4 regions of the Macrococcoides bohemicum genome follow, and region 4 is predicted to be linked to each of the others. Evidence: riboswitches for the same ligand, from Rfam matches in the RefSeq annotation. Region 4 holds a riboswitch; each other region holds the start of a gene.
The links. Region 4 has a riboswitch for thiamine pyrophosphate ahead of tenA (thiaminase II). Riboswitches for the same ligand answer to the same signal wherever they lie in the genome.

Region 1 (3,218 bases), 820 kb from region 4:
CTGTTCGTACATTATCACCCCTCCTCACTTCAGAAAGTATGCCACCCTGAATGCGTAACACGGTAGAAGGGTATCGCTTTATGATTTCATCATCATGCGTCACCATAATAATCGTCTGTCCGGATTGCACACGTGCTTTAAATAACTCAATAAGTTCGAACGTATTATGACTATCGAGACCAAATGTCGGTTCATCTAGTAACACAATATCAGCTTTTGTACTTAATGCCGTCGCAACACTCAATCTCCTCTTTTGTCCCATAGAAAGTTCAAAAGGATGACGATCTTTTAGATGGTACAGATTTAATTGCTTTAATAAATGCGTTGTTTTTTCTCCTGCCTGAGCTTTATCTAAAAATTGAAAATTAAAGAATATTTCATCATATACACTACCCTGGATAAATTGCAGCTCAGGATTTTGGTAAACAAGATACATGTTACGTGCTGCATCTTTCACCTTACGCAATGGTTTTCCATTATATTGTATTAAACCATCATAAGGAATAAGTTGCATCAAAGATTCTAATAATGTTGTTTTTCCTGTTCCATTCTTTCCGGTAATCGCAATCCATTCATGACTATTCACGACAAGTCCATCAATTTGATATAACTTTTTTTCTTTTCGCTTTACAGTAACATCTTCAAGCTTGAGCTCAAACTTGTGAGATGGATAATCATAATGCAATGATTTCGGTGCAAATTGATACGCATTTGGATGCCATACACCATACTTGTTTAATAAGTCTTCATGGTTATTAAGAATAAATTGCGGGGTTCCTTGCGTAACCAATTTACCATTCGCATCCATCAATAAAATCCGATCAACATATTGCCAGATATGTTCAACCTTATGTTCTACGATAAGTACTGTCTTATCCTGCCATAAATCAATCATCAATTCCCATAAATGCTTTGTCGCATCGCTATCGAGCATCGCTGTAGGTTCATCTAGAAACCACGTATCAGCATTCTGCAACAATGACCCTGCAATTGCTAGTTTCTGTTTCATACCACCACTGAGTTGATTGATTTGTTGTGAAGGTCCAACATCCAGACCAACTTTAATCAAAACATCATTAATCAAGTGATTCATTTGCGATTTATCAACGTTTTGATTTTCCAGTATAAAAGCTAGTTCTTCATATACTTTAGGCATACAAAATTGACTATCTGGATCCTGAAATATAACACTAGCATTCATATCACGTTCTAATACATCATATTTCATCGGCAAATCGATCAACTCAGGGACGATACCACTTAGTACGTTCAGTAATGTGCTCTTCCCAGAACCTGAAGGTCCTAGCAATAATACTTTTTCTTTATCTGCTATCGTAATATCGATACCGTCAAATATCTTTTCTTTTTCACCGGGGTATTTCAATCTTAAATTTCTAACAGATAACATCATCTATAAACTATCGTAATCTGATTGAGTTGACGTTCTAAACAGCTTCGTTACACCTGTCTGATCTAATGCTTTTACAATTAAATACGATAATACCCCGGTTACCAGTGCTCCACTAATCAAACGCATAATTATATAAAGCAGTACGTTCCATCCCGCTACTTCAGACATATATCCATAGAAATACTCAATCGGCAGACTTATAATTGCAGCAGCAACACCCGCTAATATACACACCATCATGCTGCGTGATTGATATTTAAATAACATGAATACAAACTCACAAGCCAACCCTTGTAAAAATGCAAATACAAACGTCGGAATGTCGAATTTCCCCATTACGATTGTCTCTCCTGCACCCGCTGCAAACTCTGCCAGTAATGCAATTCCTGCTTTTGGAACAATTAAATACGCCACAACTGCAGCCATAAACCAAACACCATATATTAACTGTTCAAAATGTAGCCCTAATGGTTTCATTGCCTCATAAGGTAACCAGACAAAATTGTATGCCACCGCAAATAATACTGCTACTAACACTGTCACTAATATATCTGACAACTTCAAACCCTGACTATTTCTGTTCATTTTCATTCCTCCATAAAAAATACGCACCCTTCTATAGAGAAGACTGCGTAAGGAAAAATAGACACATTAATACTGTGACTATACACTTCCCTACGCTAGTATCATCTAGATCAGGTTCAAAGGGTCTAAGGCTACAGCCTTATCTCAGTTTTTTTATAAAACACCCCTAGTGCGCTTATTTAATTTGTTATTTTTACAGTACTCGCGAAACTAAATTTTGTCAACACGAAATTTTATTTCATCAATATATTACTATTCAAATATTGATTGCATAAACATTCATTTAAGCTCATAATGTGATTAACAAATTGACTAAAGGAGCTCGCTTTATGAATAAAATTGTAATACGCAAAGTTACAGAAAACGATCTCAATACTCTAATCAATATAAGCAAAAAAACATTCGATGATACTTTCAGACCGGATAATAAGGATGAAGTTATCGATCATTACTTAAAGACATCTTTCACTAAAGAAAAGATGATGACGCAGCTTAATGATCCACATTCAGAATTTTATTTTGCTTTAATTGAGGATCAAGTTGCTGGTTACTTAAAAATTAATACCAATGAAGCTCAAACAGAAAATATAACGGATAGTTCACTCGAAATTGAGCGAATTTATGTCGACAAAACTTTTCAAAAACAAGGTATTGGTAAACATTTATATGAAAAGGCAGTATCACGTGCACAAGATCAGAACATCAAAAAAATATGGCTTGGTGTTTGGGAATATAACCATAATGCATTAGATTTTTATAAAAAAATTGGCTTTAAACATATCGATTCTCATGTCTTTCAAATGGGCGACGAAGCACAGACCGACTATATAATGATGCTTGATTTAGTATAATGTTCACCTTTTCACAAATTGACTATATACACGTTACTCAGTAACAGATATAATAATATTGTATTTATAACATTCATGTTTATTCATAAAATCTTGTTCAACAGGAGGCTCTACAATGGCTATTGAAATTCCAGCTAAAACTATCGAAGATACTTATGCTTCGAAAGGCAACATTGAAAATGTATTAAACCAAGTAGCAATGAAAGAGGTAATGGCAGATAAGACACCTGGGCGCTATATGTTAAAAGCGATTATGTCAGGTTTTTTACTAGCTATTATGGCAGTGCTTCAACTTGCAGCAAAGACACAATTTGCTGCAACTGAAAATGCAGGGCTTATCAATTTAGTAGGTGCAATTGCATTCAGTATCG
Region 2 (3,218 bases), 140 kb from region 4:
ATTAATACCAGCTAATACTTGCTTGTCTCCATATTGATGTGAAACATTTTGTATCGTTATTAAGTTATTCATGATTCCACCTCAATACGAAACGTTTTATCGCTTCTATTACAATATATATTATTAATGCGAATATAATGATCCAGACAATCGCAACAAAAACCTGATCTACTTGAAATGCACGTTGTGCAAGTATCATAAATTTACCTAAACCTTTGTCACTTCCAAGCCATTCAGAAATAATCGCACCCATTACTGAATACGTGCCGGCAATCTTTAAACCATTAAAGAAAAACGGCATACTGTTTGGCCATTCTAATTTTGTAAATAGTTCCATACGTGAAGCACCCATCATTTGCATATATTTCTTTAAATCTTTATCTGTCTCGTGAAATCCTTCCAGCAAACTCACTGTTATGGGAAAGAAACAGATTAAAGTAATCACGATGAGTTTCGGTAATAGTCCAAATCCAAACCATATTACAAGTAACGGTGCGATAACAATAACAGGGATATTCTGACTCATAATAAGTAACGGATAAATATAATCATTTAATACTGGTATTAAGTTAAGTATGACCGCAAATAGAACACCACAAATAATTGAACAAAATAAACCTAATAATACAAGTTGTATCGTCGGTAACAGATGTGGAAAGTATTCAGGAAAATCTACCACGAATGACTTTGCAATAGCACTTGGCGCAGGTAGTGTATAGGGATCGACTTTTAATAGCCATACAAATCCTTCCCATACAAGCAACAAGCAAATCATAAACAATGAGAATTTTAAAGCTTTAATCATCGATATTTCGCGACCAATGCATCCATCGATACTGATTCTCCATGATAGAATTTCACCTGCGAAATAATTGATTCACAGCCTAATGCACGCATACGATGGTTCATCTGTTCGATTAATGGTAACAGTTCATGCATATCACCTTCAATACTTGTCTCAAGTGGGGATACTACAAATTTAAGACCTGATTGTTCTATCACTTCTATCGCAGCATCGACATATGGTATTACATCCTGACCTTCTGGTGTTTTAGGAATAATTTGAATGCTCATTATTGTATTCGCCATTATTTACCCTCCACAAATTCATTTGTAAATGCATCTTTTGCAACAAAATCATTTTTAATAATTTTATTATCTTTTAAATACTTCGCATAATTGACCCATACTTTCTCATCCTGAATACCCCAAGATTTTGCATCATCTTGATATTTCGGTGATAAATAGCTTTGAGATTTATAGACTAAATCTTTTTGTTTCTTTAATTCCGGTGCTGATTTAATTAAAATATCTGCACTTTCTTTTTCGTGTTTAATCGCATATTCATATCCTTCTTTTACAGCTGCCATAAATGCTTTAGCTGTATTTGGATTTGATTTTAAATATTTTTCATTGGCAATAATGATCGGTGTATAATAATCTAGATTTTTATCGTAATCTGTTAAGTATTGCATGTTTACGTCAATATTTCTTGTTTCTGCTTCAATACCGGTCCATCCGTAATATACCCAAGAGAAATCAATATTTTTCTTAGAAGCTGAGAAGAAATCAGTATTCCCCATATTGACAATCTTCGTTTTGTTGACATCAGCATTTTCTTTTTTCATCAATGTTTCAATAAATGCCTTCTCAATTGGCGCACCCCAGCCACCGTATGTTTTACCTTCATAATCTTTTGGTGATTTTATATTCTTATCTTTCAAACTCATAAAACCACTTGTGTTATGTTGAATGATTGCACCGATTGATTTAATAGGTACACCTTCTGAACGTGACTGTGTAACCTGCTCCTGCGCACTAATACCAAATTGAACATCTTTCTTATTTGCAGCTATCATCTGATCAGCAGTAACATCACCAGGCGTTTTAATATCAACATCCAGACCATGTTTCTTAAAGTAGCCTTTTTCTTTTGCCACATAAATACCCGTATGGTTCGTATTTGGTGTCCAGTCTAACATCATGGTAACTTTTTCAGTTTTGTTGCTGTCCGTCTTACTTGTAGTTTTATTAGCATCTTTATTTTCTTCGTTACCACAAGCAGCTAATAATACTGCACAACTCATCCCTACTAATATACTTTTTTTCATCTTATTTTCCTCCAAATAAAAAACACAACCTACATGTAAAGTTGTGTCAAAAAGCGACACTTCCCTACGCTAGTTTTACCTAGATCAGGTGAATAAGGGTTTAGGACCAATGTCCATTCTCAGAATGACTCCCCTAGTGTTTTTAGTTATTTTATTTTCCTTTACAAGTATACCAAAGAAATACCTAGTATCAAATGTTTAAGATTTAGTTTGTACGCTACTGAACTGAAATAATTTTATGATTATTCTCCGTTAATTTTCTTGTTAGAGGTAGTTTTTTTAAAAAGATAAATAAAAGACATAGCAATCATCAGATTACTATGTCTCTTTATTTTATTTAAATTCAGCCATTAAAGCTTCAAATTTAGATGGGTCCATTTCAATTGGTTCTTTCGCCAATGATTTTGAGTAACCATTTAATTGTTCTGCATAGCTTGGCGTTTCAGTATCCTGATAAATGATTCCAGTTACTAATCCGTTATGCTCTACTACAGTGTTTAATGCTTGTATTTTGTCTTTATTGTCATAACCTTCGATATCGTTTAAAGAAACTAAGTTTTCTTTAAACCAATCGTACGTATTTACTTTATTGTAAGTCACACATGGAGAGAATACATTAACGAATGCAAATCCTTTATGGTTAATCGCCGCTTCAATAATTGCTGTTAATTCTTTAATATCACTTGAGAAACTTTGTGCTACAAATGTTGCACCTGATGTAATTGCAAGTTCTAATGGAGATACATTTTTCTCAATTGAACCATGTGGCGTTGTTTTAGTAACAAATCCATGTGCTGAACTTGGTGAAGTTTGACCTTTTGTTAAACCATAAATCTGGTTATCCATTACGACATATGTTAAGTCAATATTACGACGTATTGAGTGGATTGTATGTCCCATACCAATAGCGTATCCATCTCCATCTCCACCTGAAGCGATAACTGTAAGTTCCTGATTTGCCATTTTAACACCTTGTGCCATCGGTAATGCACGGCCATGAATTGAGTGAACACCGAATGAATTAATATAACCTGATAAACGACCAGAACATCCGATTCCTGTAATTACAGCTAATTCTTCAGGTTCTAAACCTACGTTTGCACATGC
Region 3 (3,218 bases), 1.0 Mb from region 4:
TTTAGATGCGCCACATGCAACAGGGTCCAATACGATAGGTACATCATGTTGATTAGCATATTTTGCAGCAGCCAGCATATTTTCGATATCACCTTCTTCAATTGAACCAATATTGATGAGCAATGCACCAGCATGTGTTAGAAATTCGTCCATCTCTAACTTTTCTGTTGCCATCGCCGGACTGGCACCTAAAGCCAGTAGACCGTTCGCTGTAAAATTTTTAACTACGTCATTTGTAATACAAATAATCAGTGGATTATCTTTTCTCAGCTGTTCTAATATCATTATTCCATCTCCTGAAATTTAAAGTGATTAACCGGACCTTGACCATGTCCTAGTTCTGGTGTGAATCGGATCGCTATATCCATATAACGTTTAGCAAGTTGTACTGCTTCAACAATGGATTTTCCTTTAGCAAGTTCAGATGTAATTACTGCTGAATATGTACATCCTGTGCCATGTGTGTGTTTCGTATCATAACGTTCACCTTTCAAGACAACAAAATCATCTCGAGTAAATAAATAATCTGTAGCATCACCTTTAAGATGACCGCCTTTTATCAGTACACTGTCAGATCCAATTTCATTAATAAATATTTTACCCGCACGTTTTATATCATCAAGTGTTTCCACTTTCATCTGTACGATTTCCTCAAGCTCCGGAATATTTGGTGTCACGACTGTTGCTACATCTAAAAGTTTTGTACGCACCGCACTACGCCCATTTTCATCAAGCAATGCATCACCACTTTTAGCTACCATGACAGGATCGATTACATAAGGAATATCATGTTTTACAATATAAGGACGTACGACATCCATAACTTCACTCGTTGCAAGCATTCCTGTCTTCACTGCATCCGGTATGATATCACTGTATACACTATCCAGTTGTGCTGCAATAACATCAACATTCTGATTAAATACTTGCTGAACGCCTAAAGTATTTTGTGCGACAATACTTGTTACAACACTCATACCATAGACGCCTCTTGATTGAAATACTTTTAAATCTACTGTTGTTCCAGCGCCACCCGTTGGATCTGTTCCTGCAATCGATAAAGCTGTTTTCATATTATTCAACCACACTTTCCCAAGTTTCTTGTATATAAGCCATATTAAAGAAACGTTTCTCATGTATACAGCTCTCTTTAAAGTTCTTTGTTAATATCGCGCGTTCCGCTTCACTTGCATGTTCTGCAAATTCATCTACCCAGCCATCCAGATGGTCCATTAACGGTTTCATCTCTTTTGCATAGAAATCTACCCAGTCTTTAAATGGATTGCCGTTGAAATCATGACGTTCTTTCATCTTTAAAGCAACTTGCTGATAAACATACGGACACGGTGCCATCGCACAAATTGTAAATGCTGCATCACTATAACGATATGCATTAAAATACATGTGTTTAATATAATGATCACTTGTCGGGTACCATTCTCCGTCTTTAATAATCGTTTTATAATCAACCTGGGCATAGTCTGCTAAAGTATAATGTGCAGTGACTTCTCCGTTCAAGACAAAATCGATTTGTTCTAGTAAAAATTTAATACCTTCTTTATCATCTAGTTTTGGAATTAATAAGCTATAAATTTTCGCAAACTCGTTTAAATAAAGATGATCTGCTTTTAAATAATGAATCACTGCTTCTTTACTTAAATCACCACGCACCATTCCCTGAATAAACGGATCATTGTAAATTGACTCGATAATTGGCTCTACTTCTTCTTTTAATTGTTGTGTAAACATCATTTACCTCCTCAAAATATATAAAAAAAAGCCCATTTCCATATAGGAATTGGGCTAAATACCGTTATTAAAAAAATAATATCAATAAAGGAATTTAACTACTTTCCTACGCTAGCATTATCTAGATCAGGTAAAGGGTTTGACAAAGTCATCTCAGCCAAAAGGCACCCCTAGTAGTATATGTATTTATTGTTAGTGTAACGCAAGCAAGATGTGAAAGCAAGATATGAAAAAAGACCAACGATAAAATCGTTAGTCTTAAAATTATAAGCGAAGTCCACATACTGGCCAAGGTTGCGCACCACGCATGTTATATAAAATTTGAGCACGTTTCGTTTGTTCAGCTGCTGATGCCTGGTGTGGATATCCATAACCACCAACACCACGCCATGTTTGTAAATTAAATTGGTACATACCATAATAACCATTTCCAGTATTAATAGACGGATTACCACCAGATTCACATTGTGCTAATGCTGACCAGTTTAAACCTCTGTTAATATAAGTAGAATTTGTTGTTTTTACAGTTTTTGAACTTGTATAAGCGGTTTTACTTACAGGTGCTTTATACGTTGATTTTTTGTAAGACGTATTTTTATATACAACACTATTATTTTTCCCATTAATTTTTAACACTTGGTTCGGATGAATTAAGTTAGATCTTAAGCCATTTGCTGATCTGATTGCTGCAATTGACGTACCATATTTATTAGCGATGCTCCATAATGAATCACCAGATTTAACTTTATATGAAGCTGCGTCTGCTGTTGAAACTGCCATCGTCGTTGTGATTGCAATTGCTGCTGTAACACTCAAGATTTTTTTCATGTTTATTTTCCTCCGGGAAATCTTTGTTTTTTATTTTATTACTGAATTCTTTTGAATGAATATGCTTTGTTCTTGTAGTTAACTATATCAGAAATAAATATTTCATAGGTTACAGCCAAATAAAAGATATGCCCTTTTATTACGCTTGCGTTACAATAACAAAATAACAAATAAATTAATTTCCATATAGTGTTAAATGTTTAAGAGAAATATCAGTTAGCTCGCTATGTTATGAATTATTAAGAATGTCACACTTTTGAAACAATTGACTAAATTTTTTCATAAAAAAAGCAGAACGTAAAGTTCTGCTAAAATTTATTATTAGTATGCTGTTGACCAATGTTGCGCGCCGTGTTGCGTATATAACATACGCGCACGTTTCCATTGTTCTGCTTCTGAAGCTTGTGCTGGGTTACCAGTTCCGCCTACAGCTGCCCATGTTTGTGGAGAGAATTGGAATAATCCGTAGTAACCTGCTGCATTAACTGCTCTTGGATTTCCGCCTGATTCACGTTGCATGATTAAACGTAAATGTGCATCAACTGATGAATTACCAGCTGGTGCTGATGTTTGTTGTACTGCAGCACGTTTAGTCTGTTGTACTGGCGCTTGTTGTACTGGTGCTTGTTGTACACGAACTG
Region 4 (3,218 bases):
AGTAGTATTTTTAGAGAACTATAATGTAACACTTGCAGAAGATATTATGCCGGCTGCTGAAATCTCTGAGCAAATATCTACAGCATCTATGGAAGCATCTGGAACTGGGAATATGAAGATGATGATGAATGGAGCTGTGACACTTGGAACAATGGATGGTGCGAACGTTGAAATCGCTGAATTAGTAGGTAAGGAAAATATCTTTATCTTTGGATTAAGTTCAGAAGAAGTAATTAACTACCAGAACAATGGTGGTTATCAGGCGGAAGCTATCTATCAAACAGATGGACGTGTTAAAGGTGCGATGGATGCACTTAAAAATGAACAGTTTGGTCGTGACTTTGCATTTAACAATCTATATTATCATGTGCTTACAAACAATGATCCATATTTCCTATTAAAAGATTTTAATGCTTATGTAGATATTCACTTAACTGCGATGGCAACATATCAGGATAAGAAGAAATGGAATCAAATGAGCTTGATGAATATCCTGAAATCAGGACAATTCTCAAGTGATAGAACAATCCAGCAATATGCAACGGATATCTGGAAATTAGTATAGTAAGATTTTGACCAATCCCGAGTGAAGGATTGGTCTTTTTTCATTTGCTGGCAGAGATTTAACGGAATCGATGGTAGAAAGAGAAAGATACCGCAAAAGAAAGTGAGTAATAGTGGAATCTCTAACTAAAAATAAACAATATCGCTATTTCTTTCGCTATAAATCTTTTCTCCGATAATATATAATATAAATAAATGGAAGGAGTGGATAAAATGACTAAACATATCATGAGTGTAAATGCATCGATGTCTTTATATCGATCAACTTTAGTACCAGGTACATTAAATTTATATGATGACGTTATAACTTTTGAAGCACAGGGCCCTTTGTCAGGAACTGAAGTAAAAGATACTTTTTTATTAGATGAAATTAAGAGTATCAAAAGCGGCATCTCAACAGTTCCATTCCGTATCGCGATAATGGAAAAAAACGGTGAATCGTGGCTGTTTGATCAAGTGAATCGAAAAGAAGCAAAAGCATTTGTAGAAGCATATAAAACAACCGTCAAATAGTCTAAGTCGGATTAATTCTAACTGAAGAACCTAACGGCATTTTGTAATTAAGATAATTATTGTTATAATGAATATAAATATAATACTTATACACTAGGGGTGCACAATTTGTGCTGAGAGGTTAATTCCGACCCTTTGAACCTGTTGGTTAATGCTAGCGTAGGGAAGTGGGAAGATACCTATACCTTATGTGTATAGGTATATTTTTTAGGAGGAATAGAATGTTTACGGAACGTATTTGGCAACGTGTTGAACCTATTTGGAGTTCTTATCTTGATCATCCTTTTGTGAAAGGATTAGCGGATGGTACACTTTCAAAAGAAAAATTTCAGCATTGGTTGAAACAAGATTATGTATATTTAATTGAATATGCAAAATTAATGGCGATTGGAAGTGCTAAATCTAGAGATTTATCTACGATGAGTACATTCGCACATTTATTGCATGGCACTTTATTTATGGAGATGGATTTACATCGTAAATATGCAGCATCTTTTGACATATCTACTGATGAACTTGAATCGACTGATTCAGCTGCTACAAACACTGCTTATACGAGTTATATGTTGAATCATGCACAACGTGGAGGTGCTGAGCATGTCGTTGCATGTTTACTCGCATGTGCATGGAGTTACAATTATATCGGTAAATCATTAGCACAAATGCCTGGTGCACGCGATGAAAGTAATCTTTATCACGACTGGGTTGCAACATACTCTGGTGAAGAATTTACTGAATTAACGAATGAAGCAATCAGATTAATGGATGCGTTGACTGAAGGTAAACCGGAAACGGAATTAGCAGAATTAGAAGAAATTATCGTTAAGACAAGTTATTATGAATATATGTTCTGGGATATGTGTGAAAATCTTGAAACATGGCCAATCCCACAAAAATAAACCTAGGAATTTTCCTAGGTTTTTATTTTTCAAATAAAACGAGTTCTTTAACAAGTGTGCGATAGAAATCGATTAATTCTCCTGGCGTATGGAGTAAATTTGTCATATTGCCACCAATCTGATCCATATGATCCCAACCATACATTCTAGGAAAAACATGCCATATACCACGATCTATCATCACCTTTTTATTGTAAGATTTAGGTTCGGTGAATGGCCCTTCAGCAGAAATCGCTGGCACAAGTCCATCATTTTCCCACCATTCAGGTGTTCCTGATATTGTACTGATTATACCCGTAAGATAGAAAGGGGCAAACATCCCGACATTTGCAATTTGATATTTCGTGAAGAAACTTTTATGTGTAGCAACAGTCGAATAACTTTTATATCGAATGTTTGGATTAATTGAAAGCTTGTTATTGATTTCCTCTGAGCCTTTTAATGTTAAGTCATAAAAGCCGTTGTCAGTAGTCTGCCAAAGCTTATTCGCTCTAACTCGTTTAATGTATGCAAAGTAACTTTCACCTTTTTGTTGACGTAATCCCCATTGACCAAAGCCCCAGTCTATTTTAAAGCTTGCTATACCTTCGTTCTCAACGAGTCGATAAAAGAATGATTTAATTAAATTCTTATTACCTAATCGATCTGCAATATATGTTCCGTTATGCGGTGTACCGATTGTTGTAATTGTATTGATCATATTATCTTGTCCACCTATAAATAGAGATGCAACTTTTAAATGGTGGGCGTTTGCATAGGCTACTTCTTCAGGACGACCAAAACGTAACATATGCTCTAATATACGTATTGTCTGTCCGCCCATACTATGACCTATGAAATGCACTTTTTTACCTGGCTGCCAATCTGGAAAAATGCCCTCATATGTCTTACCGAAACGATGATGCCCAAATTTATTACTGTGATAAGCCCCATAGTCTACACGACCACCTTTGATATAATAATATAATTCAACAGCGCGGTCATAACTTGAGGTCATAGAACCTATGCTCGCTTCATATATATCATAGCCTTCAATATTTAATGTAGAAGTTATATTTACCTTTAAACCACCCCAATAAGGCATTAATCCATGCGGTGTATTATCTCTTGCAAATCCTGCAAAACCATGGACTAAAATAATCGGCTCTTTATTAATCTTTAAATCATTATTAGCTACTTTCTCAGGAAGAATCGGTGCACGTTCTGTAAGTATTGTTGTAAGACGTTTACGCATTATCAAAA

Region 1: linked by a shared signal. The riboswitch ahead of HT586_RS01090 (ECF transporter S component) and the one ahead of tenA (thiaminase II) in region 4 are both predicted to bind thiamine pyrophosphate.
Region 2: linked by a shared signal. The riboswitch ahead of HT586_RS06020 (ABC transporter substrate-binding protein) and the one ahead of tenA (thiaminase II) in region 4 are both predicted to bind thiamine pyrophosphate.
Region 3: linked by a shared signal. The riboswitch ahead of tenA (thiaminase II) and the one ahead of tenA (thiaminase II) in region 4 are both predicted to bind thiamine pyrophosphate.

Annotation. Positions count from the first base shown of each region.
Region 1 covers NZ_CP054482.1:206,586-209,803, reverse strand. The annotation lists gene HT586_RS01095 (ABC transporter ATP-binding protein) at 1-1,408, opposite strand, end outside; gene HT586_RS01100 (energy-coupling factor transporter transmembrane component T family protein) at 1-12, opposite strand, end outside; gene HT586_RS01090 (ECF transporter S component) at 1,412-1,996, opposite strand; TPP riboswitch at 2,067-2,174, opposite strand; gene HT586_RS01085 (GNAT family N-acetyltransferase) at 2,326-2,847, shown strand; gene HT586_RS01080 (formate/nitrite transporter family protein) at 2,963-3,218, shown strand, end outside.
Region 2 covers NZ_CP054482.1:1,173,286-1,176,503, reverse strand. The annotation lists gene HT586_RS06035 (ABC transporter ATP-binding protein) at 1-72, opposite strand, end outside; gene HT586_RS06030 (ABC transporter permease) at 65-805, opposite strand; gene HT586_RS06025 (thiamine-binding protein) at 802-1,089, opposite strand; gene HT586_RS06020 (ABC transporter substrate-binding protein) at 1,089-2,111, opposite strand; TPP riboswitch at 2,156-2,256, opposite strand; gene HT586_RS06015 (2-oxoacid:ferredoxin oxidoreductase subunit beta) at 2,445-3,218, opposite strand, start outside.
Region 3 covers NZ_CP054482.1:2,069,104-2,072,321, forward strand. The annotation lists gene thiM (hydroxyethylthiazole kinase) at 1-285, opposite strand, end outside; gene thiD (bifunctional hydroxymethylpyrimidine kinase/phosphomethylpyrimidine kinase) at 285-1,082, opposite strand; gene tenA (thiaminase II) at 1,075-1,752, opposite strand; TPP riboswitch at 1,836-1,931, opposite strand; gene HT586_RS12550 (transglycosylase family protein) at 2,014-2,577, opposite strand; gene HT586_RS10880 (transglycosylase family protein) at 2,899-3,218, opposite strand, start outside.
Region 4 covers NZ_CP054482.1:1,030,293-1,033,510, forward strand. The annotation lists gene HT586_RS05315 (glycogen/starch/alpha-glucan phosphorylase) at 1-565, shown strand, start outside; gene HT586_RS05320 (hypothetical protein) at 778-1,077, shown strand; TPP riboswitch at 1,163-1,260, shown strand; gene tenA (thiaminase II) at 1,299-1,976, shown strand; gene HT586_RS05330 (esterase/lipase family protein) at 1,999-3,210, opposite strand.